Regions from separate parts of the Streptomyces sp. NPDC002490 genome, predicted to be linked through region 1. Evidence: riboswitches for the same ligand, from Rfam matches in the RefSeq annotation. Region 1 holds a riboswitch; each other region holds the start of a gene.
What was found. Region 1 has a riboswitch for cyclic di-AMP ahead of ABT092_RS15970 (M23 family metallopeptidase). Riboswitches for the same ligand answer to the same signal wherever they lie in the genome.
Positions count from the first base shown of each region.

Region 2: linked by a shared signal. The riboswitch ahead of ABT092_RS29245 (M23 family metallopeptidase) and the one ahead of ABT092_RS15970 (M23 family metallopeptidase) in region 1 are both predicted to bind cyclic di-AMP.
Region 3: linked by a shared signal. The riboswitch ahead of ABT092_RS18005 (C40 family peptidase) and the one ahead of ABT092_RS15970 (M23 family metallopeptidase) in region 1 are both predicted to bind cyclic di-AMP.
Region 4: linked by a shared signal. The riboswitch ahead of ABT092_RS14845 (M23 family metallopeptidase) and the one ahead of ABT092_RS15970 (M23 family metallopeptidase) in region 1 are both predicted to bind cyclic di-AMP.

Region 1 covers NZ_JBEOWM010000021.1:93,489-97,634, forward strand. The annotation lists gene ABT092_RS15965 (SGNH/GDSL hydrolase family protein) at 1-632, opposite strand, end outside; gene ABT092_RS15970 (M23 family metallopeptidase) at 836-1,840, opposite strand; cyclic di-AMP (ydaO/yuaA leader) riboswitch at 1,843-1,961, opposite strand; gene ABT092_RS15975 (tyrosine-protein phosphatase) at 2,460-3,257, shown strand; gene ABT092_RS15980 (DUF6126 family protein) at 3,282-3,461, opposite strand; gene ABT092_RS15985 (helix-turn-helix domain-containing protein) at 3,458-4,117, opposite strand.
Region 2 covers NZ_JBEOWM010000077.1:9,096-13,241, reverse strand. The annotation lists gene ABT092_RS29250 (PP2C family protein-serine/threonine phosphatase) at 1-975, shown strand, start outside; cyclic di-AMP (ydaO/yuaA leader) riboswitch at 1,269-1,413, shown strand; gene ABT092_RS29245 (M23 family metallopeptidase) at 1,424-2,530, shown strand; gene ABT092_RS29240 (aldo/keto reductase) at 2,732-3,676, shown strand; gene ABT092_RS29235 (PrsW family intramembrane metalloprotease) at 3,881-4,146, opposite strand, start outside.
Region 3 covers NZ_JBEOWM010000025.1:52,340-56,485, reverse strand. The annotation lists gene bioB (biotin synthase BioB) at 1-225, opposite strand, end outside; gene ABT092_RS18015 (8-amino-7-oxononanoate synthase) at 429-1,580, shown strand; gene ABT092_RS18010 (DUF6328 family protein) at 1,599-2,105, opposite strand; gene ABT092_RS18005 (C40 family peptidase) at 2,238-2,711, opposite strand; cyclic di-AMP (ydaO/yuaA leader) riboswitch at 2,716-2,887, opposite strand; gene ABT092_RS18000 (hypothetical protein) at 3,211-3,513, opposite strand; gene ABT092_RS17995 (ATP-dependent Clp protease proteolytic subunit) at 3,520-4,146, opposite strand, start outside.
Region 4 covers NZ_JBEOWM010000019.1:98,733-102,878, reverse strand. The annotation lists gene ABT092_RS14860 (bifunctional acetate--CoA ligase family protein/GNAT family N-acetyltransferase) at 1-44, opposite strand, end outside; gene ABT092_RS14855 (HPr family phosphocarrier protein) at 285-566, shown strand; gene ABT092_RS14850 (GntR family transcriptional regulator) at 907-1,620, opposite strand; gene ABT092_RS14845 (M23 family metallopeptidase) at 1,863-2,654, opposite strand; cyclic di-AMP (ydaO/yuaA leader) riboswitch at 2,666-2,829, opposite strand; gene ABT092_RS14840 (M16 family metallopeptidase) at 3,278-4,146, opposite strand, start outside.

The DNA.
Region 1 (4,146 bases):
TGGTCGGGGTCGGCGGGCACCTCGACGTCGAGGACCTGGGCGGCGCGGAGCGCGACCCGGGTGTGCCCCTCGGGCGAGAGGTGCAGGCGGTCGGTGTCCCAGGCCCGGCGGTCCTGCACGGTCCTGAGGGACCACAGGTCGAGGACCGGGCAGTGGTAGCGGTCGGCGATGGCCCGCACATGGCCGTTGTAGGTGGCGATCTTGCCGCGGAGGCGACGGAAGACGGGGACGCCCCGGGTGTCGAACCCGGTGGTCAGCATGACCGTGCCGACGGTGGAGGCGAGGTGGGCGACGGCGCGTTCGAAGCGTTCGGCCACCTCGTCGGGATCGCTGCCGGGGCGGATGATGTCGTTGCCGCCCGCGCAGAAGGTCACCAGGTCGGGGGCGAGCTCCCGGGCCCGGGGTATCTGCTCCTCGACGATCTGGTCGAGGAGCCGCCCGCGGACGGCGAGGTTGGCGTAGCGGAAGGCGTGCTCGGGGAGCCGGTCGCCCAGGAGGACGGCCAGCCGGTCGGCCCAGCCCACGAACGATCCGTCGGGCCCGGGGTCACCGACGCCCTCCGTGAAGCTGTCGCCGAGCGCTGCGTAGGACCGGATGCCGTCAGGGGGGAGGAACGTCGACTCTGCTGTCACATCGACCCATCCTTCCTCGCCCGGCGTGACCTACGCCACCGTAACAATGCCTTCCAGGGGGTTGACGGGACGTGAGAAAGGCCATGCGGTCGACCGGCACGACACGGGAATAGGGGAACGGCCAGGCCCGTACAGCGCGACGCGGGGCCGCATCGGAGGATGCGGCCCCGCGTGCGGGAGCTCCCGGCGGGTCGCCGGACGGATCAGACGGAGACGCCCTTGGACCGCAGGTAGGTCAGCGGGTCGATGTCGGAGCCGTACGTCGGCGAGGTGCGGATCTCGAAGTGCAGGTGCGGCCCGGTGCTGTTGCCGGTGGAACCGGCGAGGCCGATCTGCTGGCCGCCCGAGACGGACTGTCCCGCGCTGACGCCGAGCTGCGAGAGATGGGCGTACTGGGAGTACTTGCCGTCGGCGTGCTGGATGATCACCTGGTTGCCGTAGGCGCCCGCCCAGCCCGCCGAGACGACGGTGCCCGGGCCGACCGCCTTGAGCGGCGTGCCGGCGGGGACGCTGAAGTCGACGCCGGTGTGGTAGCCGCTGGACCACATGCTGCCGGAGGCCCGGTAGGGGGTGCCCACCCCGCTGGCGACCGGCAGGGTGAAGCCTGAGGCGTTCGCGGCGGCGGGCGCCTCGGCCGCCGCGGGCGCGACCTTCGGGGCGGCGGGCTTCGGAGCGGCGGGCTTCGGAGCCGGTGCCTTCTCGGGGGCCGCCTGCCGGACCTCGGGCGCCTGGGGCTGGGCGGCCTTCGGGGCCGGGGCCTCGGGCGCGGCGGCCTTCGGCGCGGCCTGCTTCGGGGCGGCGGACTGCGGGGCGGCGGCCGGGGCACCGATGGCGAGCTCCAGACCGGGGCGGATCAGGTTCGGGTCGGCGCCGACCGCGGCCCGGTTGTCCTGGTACAGCCGCTGCCAGCCGCCGCGCACGTCCTGCTCGTCGGCGATCTTCGACAGGTGGTCGCCGATCTTCACGGAGTACGTGGTGACCTCGGCGCGGGGGGTGGCGGTCCGCTCCGCGGGGGCCTGCGGGGCGGCCGGGGCGGTGACGGCGGCGGAGCCCTTGGGGGCGGGGGCGGCCTCCCCGGCCTGGGCGTGGGCCTGGGCGGCGCCCATCAGCGGAAGCGCCAGGGCCGCCGCGCCACCGGACCCGGTGAGGGCGATGGCGCGGACGAGCCGGGCGGACGTGGGACGGCGGTGCTTACCCGTCGCGGGCATGGTGCGTTCCTCTCCGGCGCCTACGAGGTGAGCTGTCGGATTCGGGCGGGAGGTGCCCGGCCGCGCTCGCGCGGCTTCACCCCGAGCCGGTCCGGTCGCCCGGACTCGGCGTACTGCGTGTGGGTTCCCCGCTCCTGCCGATGTCGGTACGACGGTGGGTGCCGGACGGTGGCAGGACTCGGCGTCCGCCCGGAGTGAGCGTGACGCTAAGCGAGCCGGAACGGCCCGGACAACCGCGAGCACGTCGATGACCAGGTATTCCTTGATCCTTGCGGGATTTCCCGGTCACCCTGCGTCGACGACGGCGGGGGCCGCGGAACTCAATTCCCGGGCTGTGGACGGCAGGCGGAGCACGGCCGGCCACCACGTTCGGTGACCTCTATGATCCCGGTCACGACCGGCTTCCCCAGGCGGCTTTATTCCCGGCCCAGTTGGGATGAGGACCACCAAGATTCGCGAACGCTATGAAAATGCACATTGCAGGACATAGAGGCCAGGGCTCGCCCTCCGTGTTTCACAAGAAAAGCCCATCACATCCCGATTGTCGGACGATGTGATGTCGTATCGTCTGAACCGGCCCGCCGTCCGACGGCGCCGGCGGGGGAACCGGAGGAGCCCCGTGACGCAGCAGATCCCATCCACCGAGCCCGAACTGACCGGCGTGCGCAACTTCCGGGACCTGGGAGGACTGCCGACCGCGGACGGTCGCCGGATCCGCCACGGGGTGCTGTTCCGCAGCGGCCACCTCGCCCGCGCGACGGCACGGGACAGCCGGTACCTCGACTCGCTCGGTCTGCACACCGTCTTCGACTTCCGCAACGACGCCGACCGCGCCCTCGACGGCCACGACGTGGAGCTCCCCGGGGTGCGCCAGGTGAACATCCCGCTCAGCGACCCGGCCGACGGCGCCGCGTTCTGGCACATGGTGCGCAACGGCGACCTCACCGAACTCCGCGCCCTGCTGGCCGGGGGGCGCGCCGTCGACCAGATGGTGACGTCCTACCGGGTCATGATCGAGCAGCGGACGGCGGAGCACGCCCGGGTGCTGCACGCGCTCGCCGAGGACAGCGTGCCCGCCCTGCTGCACTGCGCCGCGGGCAAGGACCGGGCCGGACTCACCGTGGCCGTGGCGCTGCTGGCCCTCGGGGTCGAGCGGAGCGCGATCGAGGAGGACTACCTCAAGTCCAACGCGGCGCACCGGCGGTACCGGGTGCGCCGCGACGCGGACGCCGTCGACGGCTCCGCGCCCGAGGCCATGGAGTTGCTGAGCCCCCTCTTCGACGCCCGGGTCGAGTACCTGGCGGCCGCCTTCGAGACGATCGACCGATGTTGGGGCGACACCGACACCTATCTGCGCCGGGCCCTCGGTCTCACCCCCGGGCTGCGCGAGCGGCTGCGCGGACGGCTGCTCGACTGAGCCGGTCCCCGGCCGCCGGCGGGGTCACTTGGCTCCGACCTCGAACAGCAGCCAGATGAAGGCGGCGACCAGGTGGCCGACCGCGACGTAGATGACCAGTCGGATCCAGATGCTCGGCGGCATCTTGTCCTCCATGCGGGGCGTGGAGGTCCGCGGGGCGACCGGAGGCGCCGCGGGGTCGGTGGGGGGTACGGGTTCGGTCATCGGAGGTCTCCCGGGGTGTGGCCGTCCGCCGGGCCGAGGCACAGCGCGGCGGTCGGACTCTGCAACAGGGTATGCACGAAGAGGAGGTCGGTGCCGTCCTCGTCGGCGGCGCCGATCCGGTGCGGGGTCAGCGAGTCGAAGTGGGCGCTGTCACCGGGGCCGAGGAGGTGGGTGCTGTCCCCGAGCCTGAGCCGCAACCGCCCGGACAGGACGTACAGCCACTCTTCGCCCGGGTGGACCCGCACGATGTCGCCCTGGGTGCCGTACGGCACCCGGACCCGCAGGGCCTGCATCCCCCGGCCGGAGGCGCCGGCCTGCCAGTACGTCCAGCCGCCGGCCCGGGTGGGCTCCATGGTGGCGGCCTGCACCACGGCGTCGCGGTCGACGACCGTTTCGCCGAGCAGTTCGGAGACCGTGGTGCCGTACACCCGGGCGAGCGCCAGCAGCATCGGCAGGGAGGGCTGCCGTCGACCGGTCTCCAGCCGGGACAGGTGCGCCGGGGACAACCCGGCCGCGGCGGCAGCCGTCTCCAGGGTGAGCCCCGCGCCGCGCCGGAGCTCCCGCAGCCGGGGGGCGACGAGGGGGACCGCCGTCTCCGGGGCGGGGGCCGCGGCGGCGGGCGGTTCCTCGGGAGGGACGGACTCTGGGTGGCTCATGCTTCGATTGAGCCAGAAAAATGCCCCTC
Region 2 (4,146 bases), on a different contig from region 1:
ACCGCCGCGCCCCTGTTGGCCGCGGCACCGCTGGCCGCCGCCCCCTTCTACGGGCTGCTCGGCACGGTGGCCATCGGGCTCGCGGCCTGCGCCGCCATGATCAGCGAGCGGTGGGAGGACGGGGACCTGGGGCGGGCCGAGTCCTTCACCGACCTGGCCACGATCGTCGTGGTGTCCGTCCTGGCCGTCGTGATCAACCGGCTCACCCGCCGCAGCAGTGCCCGGCTGGCCTCGGCCCGGGAGGTCGCGGAGGCGGCCCAGCGGGCCGTGCTGCCGGAGCCCGCGGCCCGGATCGGCGGCTTCGACATCGCCGCCCGCTACGAGGCCGCGCAGGCCGACGCGTCCATCGGCGGTGACCTGTACGCGGTGCAGGACACCCCGCACGGGGTCCGGCTGGTGGTGGGTGACGTGCGGGGCAAGGGGATGGGCGCGGTGTCGGCGGTGGCGGTGCTCATCGGGGCCTTCCGGGAGGCCGCGGAGCAGGAGGCGACCCTGGAGGCGGTGGCGGGTCGGCTGGAACGCGCCCTCGCCCGGGAGGGGGTGCGCCGGCGCGAGGTCGACGACTTCGAGGGGTTCACGACCGCGGTGCTCGCCGAGCTGCCGCACGGTCAGGACGTGGTGCGGATCCTCAACCGGGGGCATCCGACACCGCTGCTGCTGGTCCCGGACGGGGGGCTGACCGTGGTGTTCCCGCGCCGTCCGGCACTGCCGTTGGGCATGCTCGACCTGGGGGTGTGGCCCGACTCCTGCGACCAGGTGGACTTCCCGCCGGGGACGACCCTGCTGGTGTACACCGACGGACTGTCCGAGGCCCGGGACGGGCGGGGGGAGTTCTTCGATCCGGCGCGGTGGCTGCGGGGCCGGGCCTTCCCCGGCCCGGAGGAGCTGCTGGCCGCCCTCACCCAGGAGGTCGTCCGGCACACGGGCGCGGGACCGGAGGACGACCTCGCCATGTTGGCGGTGCGACGGCCCTGACGCCCCCGGCGGCGGGGGCGGTGCCCCGCCGTCCGGCGGCCTCCCATCAGCCCCCTCACCCCCTGTAGTCACGGCTTCGCTTTCCGATAACAACTGAGTATCCGTCAGGGAAAAAAGTGCCTCGCCGAGGAATATTGTCCGACCGCCAACTCGCCCGTATCCGCCCCTCCGTGTCCTGATAAGTCCCTGCTGTGAGCGCTAACGATCACTCGGAAGCGCTTGGAATCCGAGCCCCGGGTCTATTAACGTTCGATAACGCAGCGCGGTCGTCCCAGCCGTCACAGAGGCGGCTCCGTGCGCACGCGCCGAATCCCGCGAGGGAACCGGGGAACCACCACCTTGGGGTGAATCGGGCCGCCTTCTCGTGAAGGCGACCCGTAGGAGACCTTCCTGCTCCGAACCCGTCAGCTAACCCGGTAGGCGAGAAGGAAGGAAGGAGTACGCCTCAGTGGCGTCCAATCGGCCTGCCCCCGAAGCCCCTCACGCATCCACGACCGTCGAGGACGGGACCCATTCCCCCTACCAGCGGGTGTACGGCCCCGAGGTCACCGAGGGCGAGGCGCGGGAGGTCTGGAACCCCACCGCCGACACCGTCCGACCGGTGCGCGGTCGCCACCGCGTCGCCAAGCAGCGCGGCGGGCTCGCCCGCAGCTCCACGGTCCTGGGCGTCGGCGTCATCGCCGCGGTCGGCGCGGGCGGCATCGCCACCGCGCAGGGCGGCAAGCCCCCCATCAAGATTTCGATGCCCGACCTCGACCTCGGCTCGATCATGCCCGGGGACTCCGCCGAGGAGCCCCAGCAGAAGGCCGCCGCCACCCCCGCCGTGGCCCCCCTGACCGGTGCCGGCGTCACCACCGCCGACGCCGCCCGGGGCGCCACCGACGCGGGCGAGGCCCTGCGCACCCGCATCCTCCAGCAGGCCGAGCAGCAGCAGGACCAGGCCGAGGCCGCGGCCCGCGCCGCAGCCGAGAAGGCCGCCGTGAAGAAGGCCGCCGAAGCCGCCGCCAAGGCGGAGGCCAAGGCCAAGGCCAAGGCGGAAGCCGAAGCGAAGGCCAAGGCGAAGGCCAAGGCCGAGGCGGAGCGCAGGAAGGCGGAGGCCGAGGCGAGGGCCAAGGCCGCGCAGGCCGAGAAGGAGCGCCTCGCGAAGCTCGCCAAGAGCTTCACGCTCCCCCTCTCCTCGTACACGCTGACCTCCTCCTACGGGCAGTCCGGTGCGATGTGGTCCTCCGGCGCCCACACCGGCCTCGACTTCGCCGCCGGCGCCGGCACCCCGCTGAAGGCCATCGGCAGCGGCACCATCACCCAGGCCGGTTGGTCCGGCTCGTACGGCTACCGCACGGTCCTCACCCTCGACGACGGCACCGAACTCTGGTACGCCCACCAGTCGTCCATCGGCGTGAGCGTCGGCCAGAAGGTCACCACCGGCCAGTTCATCGGCTCGGTGGGCTCCACCGGCAAGAGCACCGGCGCCCACCTGCACCTGGAGGTCCACCCCGGCGGCGGCGCCGCCGTCGACCCGGCCGCGTTCCTGCGCGGCAAGGGCCTCAGCCTCTGACCCTCCCGGGTCCGCGGCCCCCGTACCCACCCGTCACCCCCACCGGCGCCCGGCGCACCTCCGCACGCGGTCGTGCGCCCGGTTCCGCGACGGGTGTCCCCCCACACCGCGAGAGCGCCGGCGGACCGGGTTCGTCCCCTCGACGCACCAGGTCCGCCGGTCCGGGGAAGGCGTTGCCGGCCAGGGGTGTTGACTAGCACCATGACCACTCTGCGCCCGCTCGGTCCGTCCGGCCTCGACGTCTTCCCGCTCGCCCTCGGCGGCAACGTCTTCGGTTGGACCGCGGACACCTCCCAGACCTTCGCCGTGCTCGACGCCTACGCCGACGCGGGCGGCAACTTCCTCGACACCGCCGACGCCTACTCCGCCTGGGCGGACGGCAACCGGGGCGGCGAGTCCGAAACCCTGATCGGCCGGTGGATGGCCGCCCGCGGCAACCGCGCGGACGTCGTCGTCGCCACCAAGGTCGGCTCCCACCCCGACTACAAGGGCCTCTCCGCCACCACCGTCAAGGCCGCCGCGGACGCCTCCCTCACCCGGCTCGGCACCGACTACATCGACCTGTACTACACCCACTTCGACGATGTGACCGTGCCGGTGGAGGAGATCGTCGGCGCCCTGGACGACCTGGTCCGCGCCGGCAAGGTCCGGGCCGTCGCCGCCTCCAACATCAGCCCCGAACGGCTCCAGGAATCACTGGACTTCTCCGACCGCGAGGGACTGGCCCGCTACGCGGTCCTCCAGCCCGAGTACAACCTCGTCGCCCGCGACAGCTACGAGGGCACCCTCCAGCAGGTCGCCTCCCGCAACGGGCTCGCGGCCGTGCCCTACTTCTCGCTCGCCGCGGGCTTCCTCACCGGCAAGTACCGGCCCGGCACCCCCGTCGACAGCGCCCGCTCCGGTTCGGCCTCCCGCCACCTCGCCACCGACCGCGGCCGGCGGGTGCTCGCCGCCCTCGACGCGGTCGCCGCGGAGCGGGGCGCCGAGCCCGCCACCATCGCCCTCGCCTGGCTGGCCGCCCGCCCCACGATCGCCGCCCCGCTGGCGAGCGCCCGCACCCCCGAGCAACTCACCGCCCTCCTCGCGGTGGCGGAGCTGGAACTCACGGACGCCGAAGTCTCCCTGCTCACCGAGGCGTCCGCCTGACGCCCGCCCGTGCCCGCTCCGGGTCCCGGCCCGCTCGCGGCCCGGGACCCGGAGCGGGCACGGCCTGCCGTCCACGCGTTCGTGCCACTGCGGGTCCCGGTCGTGGTGGAGGAGCGGGCCGTCCTCGCCCGCGCACTTCACCCGCTGCGCCGAGCGCACGGCGAACCGGGCCCGGGCCGGCGTCCACGTCCGTGGCCGTGCCGGTCAGCCCTGCCCCTCGGCCGGCCGGCCCGGGGCGGTGCCCGGCGCCGGCACGGGCGCCCCGGGGGACGGCGGCCCGTAGCCGGGGTGCCCGTGGGGGAACCGGGCGCCGTAGCCGTACGCGGGCGGCGGCAGCACCGACCAGGGCGCGGTGAGCAGGGCGCCGTGCACCAGGGACGGACGCACGGCGTGCCGGCGGTCCCACAGGGCGTCCAGCAGCCGGCGTTCCCGGGCGAGGAAGTCGGGGCCCGCGGCGCCGCGGGCGCCCC
Region 3 (4,146 bases), on a different contig from region 1:
CCGCTGGGAGCAGTAGGAGCAGTCCTCGGGACACAGCCCGGACTTCAGGTTGACCAGGTAGTTGAGTTTCACCCGTCGGCCGAACCAGTGACGGCGCACCCTCCCGGCCGCGGCCACCACGTCGAGCACCTCGTCGTCGGACGTCGCCAGTACCGCGAGCGCCTCGTCCCGGGTCGGCAGTTCGCGCCGCAGTCCCTTGTCCACCAGCGTGTTCAACAGGTCCATGGTGCCGATCCTGGCCTACGCCACCCCACGCGGCCAAGGAGGCATCTGACAACCCTGGCGCATCGATGTGTGGGTATCACCACATGCTGGCGCGGGGATTGGGCCGTTAGGGTCTGTGCACTGCCTACAAAACCACCGTCCGCCCGGACCCGGCTCCGTCGGGGCGCCCCGACGCGGGCGCACCCCACCGCCGGAGGCCGTAGATGAGGGCATCGCCGTTCGACTGGCTCGACGCCCAGGCCGACCGGCGGCGGGCCGCCGGGCTGGTGCGGGTGCTGCGCCCCCGGCCCCTCGACTCGCCGCTGCTGGACCTCGCGGGCAACGACTACCTGGGGCTGACCCGGCACCCCGGGGTGACCGCCGCCGCCGCGGAGGCGGCCCGGTGCTGGGGCGCCGGCGCCACCGGTTCCCGGTTGGTCAGCGGCACCACCGCCCTGCACGCCGAACTGGAGGACGAACTCGCGGCCTTCTGCGGCTTCGAGGCCGCGTTGGTGCTGTCCTCCGGTTACGCGGCGAACCTGGCCGCGCTCACCGCCCTGGCCCCGGCCGGCACCCTGATCGTCTCCGACGCGGCCAACCACGCCTCGCTGATCGACGGCTGCCGGCTGGCGCGCGGCACCACCCGGATCGTCGCGCACGCCTCGCCGGACGCGGTGCGCACCGCGCTCGCCGAAGGCCCCGGACCCGCCCTCGCCGTCACCGACTCGGTGTTCTCGGTGGACGGGGAGGCCGCCCCGCTCCGCGAACTGTCCGCCGTCTGCCGGGCGGCGGGCGCCGGGTTGCTGGTGGACGACGCGCACGGCCTCGGGGTCCTCGGCTCCGGCGGTCGGGGCGCCCTGCACGCGGCGGGGCTCGCCGGCGCAGAGGACGTCGTCGCCACGGTGACCCTGTCCAAGGCGCTCGGCAGCCAGGGCGGGGCGGTCCTCGGGCCCGCCCGGGTCATCGCCCATCTGGTCAACACGGCCCGTACGTTCATCTTCGACACCGGCCTCGCCCCCGCTGCGGCGGGGGCCGCCCTGGCCGCCCTGCGCGTGCTGCGCGCCGAGCCCGACCGGCCGGCCCGGGCCCGCGCGGTCGCGGGCCTGCTGCACGACCTGCTGTCCGGGGCGGGGTGCGCCGTGGCGCGCCTCGATGCGGCGGTGGTGTCCGTGCGCGCCCCGTCGCCCGAGGCGGCGGTCCGCTGGGCGGCCGAGTGCCGTGCCGAGGGGCTGGCCGTGGGGTGCTTCCGTCCGCCCTCGGTACCGGACGGCGTCTCCCGGCTGAGGTTGACCGCCCGTGCCGACCTCACGGACGCCCAGGTGCGCCGGGCGGTGCGGGTGGTGGTGGAGCGGGCTCCGGCGGGCGCGCTGGCGTGAGCAGACGCGCCTGGGCGCTCACTGCCGCTCGGGCGCCGCTCCGTGCCGCAGTCGGTGCCTGAGCACCCGCCAGGGCAGGACCAGCCACAGCCCCGTGCAGACCAGCAGGGTGCCCGCGCCGGCGGCCACCCCGCCGGCCCGGCCCACCGCCACGTCGACGGAGAGCAGGACCGAACCGGTGAGCGCCAGGGACAGCACGCCCAGACCGAGTTCGGTGATGCGGGACGACACCCGCACGATGTCGGGCTTGGCGCCGCGGTGGAAGAGGTAGCGGTGGATGGCGGCGGGGGCCGTGAACAGGGCCGCCGCGAGGACGGCCAGGCACAGGGAGACCACGTAGGCGGTGCGCTGGACGGTGTCCAGCGTGGGGAAGCGGGGGGTGAACGCCAGGGTCAGGAGGAAGGCGAAGAGGATCTGCACCCCGGTCTGGGTGACCCTGAGTTCCTGGAGGAGTTCGCCGAAGTTCCGATTGGTCCGCTGGATCGGGGTCTCGGAGGGCGGAGCGCCGGGCCGGTCGTCAGTCATGTCTCATGGGTAACCGGAAGCGCACCCGCCCAGCGGGGCCCGAAGGGGTGGGGGACGCACCGGTGCGTCCCCCACCCCTTCGGGCGGTCGGCACACGCCTCAGCGTATGCACCGCTCAGTTCGTGGCATCGCTCACCGCACCCGTCCGTACTTGACGCTCTTGGTCCAGATCTTGGAGAGGCGTACCACGTCGCCGGTTTTCGGCGAGTGCCAGATCTTGCCGCTGCCGGCGTAGATGCCGACGTGGTAGACGTTCCGGCCCGAGTAGAAGAAGACCAGGTCGCCCTTGGCGCGGTTGCCCGCGCTCACGCGCTTGGTCTTGTTGTACTGGGCCGCTGCGGTACGGGGCAGGGTCTTGCCCGCCTTCTTGTACGAGTACATCGTGAGCCCGGAGCAGTCGAACCTGTAGGGCCCCGTCGCGCCGTACCGGTAGGGAGCGCCCTTCTTCGAGGCGGCCACCTTGAGTGCCTTGGTCGCGGGCGTCGCGGCGGACGCCTCCGTGGCGCCGCCGGGGGCCACTATGGTCCCTCCCACGGCGGCGAGGGTGAGTGCCGAGGCCGCGGAGGCCATGGTCAGCAGCGACGGAACACGATTGAGCGCAGTCATTGCGCAACCCTTCGTCAGCCGCCTGTGAAGGATGACCTGTCGGGTTCGGGCAGGCGAAGATGCCCGGCCGCTGACGCGGCTTCACCCCAAGGGCCGTCCGGATCGCTCCGACGGCCCGGCTTGCTCGGGTCCTCCACTCCTGCCGTCCACTCCTGTCGACCTGGCGTCCGGGCGGCGGCAGGACTCGGCGTCCGCCCGGACCGCCCCGCCGCTGTGGCGGGGGCTTGTCGTCGGAAGGGATCTTCACGCATGACCATCGGAAAAACCGAACGTTACCGCTGGTTTGTGAGTCTCCTCACCCCTGGCCCGTTCGGGTGGACAGTCGTCCCGCAAGAGCGGGTGACGGGTGCCTGACGACCCCGGTACCAGCGGCGAAACGTCGATTGCCCACTATGGAGTGGACGAACCGCGCAAGTCGGGCCCTTGGAAACGTCTACTCCGGGATCCGCTGTTCGTGGTACCCCGTTTGGGCCGTTTCCGGCTCTGCCCGGACGCCGGGTCAGTTCTGCTCCGGTGGGAGCCCGACGCGTGCCGCCCGGCGCACCCCGTCCAGGGTGCGCAGCGCACGGGCCAGCGTGTCGGCGCACAGCCGGCTCTCGCCGCGCTGGTGCATCAGCGCCAGCGCGTCCCGCAGCACCACGGCCGTGCTGACCAGCGCCTGCGCGGCGCGCAGGCCGCGATAGGTGTCGTCGCCGCGCGCCGGATTGATCCGCCCGAGGAGGTCGACCGCCTCCAGGTAGCGGTCGATCACCTCCCCCTCGGCCCGGGTGAGGGCCGGCAAGGGCGGGAGGTCGGGAAGCACGACCGCCTACCGGGCGGGCGGGGCGGGCGGCGTGCTGCCGGCGCGGGTGGTGACGATCCGGTCCACGAGGCCGTACTCCAGGGCCTGGGCGGCGTCGAGGAACCGGTTCCGTTCGAGGTCGGCCGCCACCCGTGCGCGGCTGCGTCCGGTGTGCCGCACCAGCAGTTCCTCCATCAGATCGCGTCGGCGCCGGAGTTCCCGGGCCTGGATCGCCAGGTCGTCGACCTGGCCCCGTAGCGGTTCCGGCAGCGCGGGTTGATGGATCGTCGCCCGCGCCCCGGGCAGCGCCAGCCGTTTGCCGGGGGTGCCCGCCGAGAGGAGGACCGCCGCGGCGGACACGGCCTGCCCCAGGCAGATGGTCTCCACGTCGCAGCTGAGGTAGCGCAGGGTGTCGTAGATCGCGGTCATGGCGGTGAACGAGCCGCCGGGCGAATTGATGTACAGCGAGACGTCCCGCTCGGGGGCCGCGTGCTCCAGGTGCATGAACTGGGCGATCACGTCGTTCGCGGCGGCGTCGTCGATGGGGGTGCCCAGGACGACGATGCGCTCTTCCAGCAGCTTTCCGTACGGGTCGAGGGTGCGCCGGCCGCCGGGGGCGCGCTCGGTGAACCGGGGGAGGACGTGACGGGCGCG
Region 4 (4,146 bases), on a different contig from region 1:
TCCCAGTGGGACGGGTAGTCGTGCTGGTCCGGCGGGGTCTGCATGGGGTCAGCGTACGGGTCGCGGTCGGCCCGGGCGCGGGGCAGGCTGGGGAGCGCCCCGGGGTCGGTCGGCGGCGCGGCGCCTGGTTTCCGGGCTCCCCCCGGATGGGTACGTGAACGCCCGGTCGACGCGGGCACGGCGCCCGGCGACCGCACGGGCCGGCCGCCACCGCTGTGGGAGACTGGTCTAGACAACCGAAGAGGGTCATACCACCCGAGAGAGCACCTGAAGGGCAGCATCACATGGCTGAGCGCCGCGTCACCGTCGGTTGGGCTGAGGGTCTCCACGCCCGCCCCGCCTCCATCTTCGTCCGGGCGGCCTCGGCCACCGGCCTTCCCGTGACGATCGCCAAGGGGGGCGCCGACCCGGTCAACGCGGCCTCGATGCTGGCGGTGCTGGGGCTGGGTGCGCACGGCGGCGAGGAGGTCGTCCTGGCCTCGGAGGCGGAGGGTGCGGACGCCGCGCTGGACCGACTGGCGAAGTTGGTGGCCGAAGGACTGGAGGAGTTGCCCGAGACGGTGTGAGCCGGGCGGGTGGGCCCGCCGTCACGGGCCGCTCCCGGCGGGGCGGAGCGGCCTCTCGGGGGACCGGACCCACGGGAGGCGGTCCGACCGGCGCCCGTCGTGGTGCGCCAGGGCCGTTCCGGGGAGGACGCCTCCCCCGCGTTCGGCCCGCATCGCTTCACGGGAATTCACGAATCCCGCACCGCACCACGAGGCCCGCGGATCGCTTTCCGTCACACCGGCGGATGCATCGGCCCGATCGTCAGAGAATTCACTTCCCTCGCCTTCGGCACGCACGGCACCGAAATGAAGAGTGAATTCCTACGGCAATCCCGCCTCCTCCTTTTCTACCGTCCCCGTGTTACCGGGACGCACCCGCCGTGTTGACGGAATGTTTCCCCGCCCGCGTGCCGGCCGCCGCCCCGTCGTCCCCCGGCCGGTGCGGGAACCGGCGGCGACGGGCCACCATCGCGCCGATCTCGCGCTCGGTGTGGGCGGCCATCAGGGTGCCGGCGCGTTCCGCGTCCCCGCGGGCCACCGCGTCCACGAGGACTCCGTGCTCGACCCACTGCTCGGCCGGTCGCGCCGCCGGCTCGACGGTGTACATCCAGGTGATCTTGTGCCGGAGCTGGGTGAGCATCGCGGTGAGCCCCTGGCCTCCCGAAGCCTGGTCCAAGGTCTCGTGGAACCAGGTGCCCAGCGAGCGGAGTTCCTCGCCCGTGCCGTTCTCGGCCCGCTCCCGCCCCAGCCGCACCAGACCGCGCAGCACCTTCAGGTGGGCTTCGGTGCGCCGCTCGGCGGCCCGGGACGCCCCCAGCGGCTCCAGCAGCCGGCGCACCTCCAGCAGATCGGCCGCCTCCCGTTCGGTCGGCCGGGCGACGCAGGCCCCGGCGTGCCGACGGGTGACCACGAACCCCTCGGCCTCCAGGGTGCGCAGCGCCTCGCGCACCGGCACCCGGGAAACGCCGTAGCGACGGGCCAGCACTTCCTCGGTGAGGCGGCTCCCGCATTCCAGGACACCGCTGACGATGTCATCCCGAATGGCCGAGCACACCGCCGTGGCGGGAATACTCACGATCGGACCTCCGCTTTATGTCCGCACACCGCGGTCGATCGACTCTGATTCGATGACTCTATTGCAGTACGCGGAATTTTCCGACCCGCACGGGAATTCCTCACACCGATGGGACGGCCGCCACGTATCGAACGGACGGACAGGCGGGCGGGCGGGCCCGGACGTGCGGAAGGGCCCCGGCGGGTGGCCGGGGCCCTTCGGTGCTCACGGTGTCGACGGAACGTTCCGCCGGAGCGGGTGGGTCAGAGGTTGACCCCGTGGCTGCGGAGGTAGGCCAGGGGGTCGAGGTCGGAGCCGTAGTCGGCGCCGGTCCGGGCCTCGAAGTGCAGGTGCGAGCCGGTGACGTTGCCGGTGGCCCCGGCCAGTCCGATCTGCTGCCCGGTGGTGACGGCCTGGCCCGCGAAGACGGCCACCGACGAGAGGTGGGCGTACTGGGTGTAGGTGCCGTCGTGCATCTTGATGACGACGTTGTTGCCGTACGCGCCGGCCCAGCCGGCTTCGACGACGGTGCCGTAGCCCACGGACTGGACCGGGGTGCCGGTGCTGGCGTGGAAGTCGATGCCGGTGTGGGTGCCGGAGGACCAGATGTTGCCGCCCGCTCCGTAGGACGTGGAGACGTAGCTGCCGGCGATCGGGCTCACGTAGGTGTTGAGGCGCTTGCGCTCGGCCTCGCGGGCGGCGCGTTCCTGGGCCTCGCGCTCTTTCGCCGCCTCGGCCTCGGCCTGCCGCTTCTGCTCGGCGGCCCGCAGCTTGGCCTCCGCCTCGGCCAGCTCCATGGCGGCGGCCTCGTCGGCGGCGATCTGCTGGGCGGCGGCCTGGGCGTCGATCTCGTCGGCGACGGCGTCGCCGATGGACACCGTCTTGGTGAGGCCCGTGTCCTCCAGCGAGGACGGCTCCTGGGCGGCCAGGGCCGGTGAAGCGAGGGTACCGATGACACCGGTCGTGGTGAGGGTGGCGACGCCGGCGACGTTCGCGGTGGTCCGCGAGATGCGCGTGGGGCGACGGTGCTTACCGGTGGCACGGGTGAACGCCATGAAGTGGCTGTCCTTTCCTTCCCTCTCGCCTACCGGGTTAGCTGACGGGTTCGGAGCAGGAAGGTCTCCTACGGACCCCCTCCGCGTGGCGACGGGCGTCCGATTCACCCCAGGGACGGATCGGGTCCCCGGCTCCCCTGGCTCGCACCGTACGGGGACTCGGCGATGACTGTCCGGTGCCGCGACTGCGGCGTACCGCACGACGGACAGCCGCCCCGACGCTACGGGGAGGATCTTCGGTACGACAAACGGAACGGCCGTTTTGTAGCGCACGCCACACCGCGGACCGCAACCTCCCGCCCTTTCGGGACATCCGTCCCACACCGCACTCCTGACGGAACGACACGACGGACCCCCTCGCGGGGTACGGTCCGGAGCGCGTCGCGCCGGTACGGCCGCGGCCCTTGCCGTCCGGTGTCCGCGGCGCGCGGAGACGGCGGACGGGCGGGAATCCGCCTCCGCCCGGTACCGCCTGAGCCGCCGTCCGCTCGGTCACCGGCTGCGCCCGCTGTTCGACGCCGCCCCCGCCCGCGTGGTCGCCACCGCACCGAGCGACTGCCGAGCGGGTGTTGAGCCACCGTGCGGGCCCGCGGGCCGCAAGGGGTCCGCGGGCCCGCACGCGGTCAGCCGGTCACGACCGTGACCTCGCCGATGCCCAGGGCGCGCACGGGCTCCTCGATCTGCGCCGCGTCACCCACCAGGACCGTCACCAGCCGGTCCACCGGGAAGGCGTTCACCGCGGCCGCCGTCGCCTCCACGGTGCCGGTGGCCGCCAAGCGCTGGTACAGCTGCCCCTGGTAGTCGTCGGGGAGCCCCTGCTCGACCTGGTCGGCGAGGGTGCCCGCGACGGCCGCGGCCGTCTCGTACTTCAACGGGGCGACCCCCACCAGGTTCTGCACGGCCACGTCCCGCTCCGCGTCGGTGAGCCCTTCCGCGGCGAGAGTGCGCAACACCGTCCACAGGTCCGTCAGCGCGGGCCCGGTGGACTCGGTGTCGACGGAGCCGGAGATGGCGAGCATCGCCGCCCCGGTGCCCTCCGAGGTGGAGCGCAGCACCTGGCCAAAGGCCCGCACCCCGTAGGTGTAGCCCTTCTCCTCGCGCAGCACGCGGTCCAGCCGCGAGGTGAGGGTGCCGCCCAGGCAGTAGGTGCCCAGCACCTGCGCGGGCCACACCCGGTCGTGCCGGTCGGCACCGATCCGTCCGATGAGCAGCTGCGTCTGCACCGCGCCGGGGCGGTCCACGATGAACACCCGCCCGGTGTCGTCGGCGGTCACCGGCGCAACGACCCGGGGGGCCGAGGGGCTGCCGGTCCAGGCGCCGAGGGTGTCGGCGAGGAGTCCCTCCACGTCCAGGCCGGCGAGGTCGCCGACGACGACGGCCGTGGTGGTGGCGGGGCGCACGTGCTTCTCGTAGAAGGCGCGGACGGCCGCCGCGTCGATCGCCGCCACGGTCTCCTCGGTGCCCTGGCGGGGCCGGGACATCCGCGCCTCGG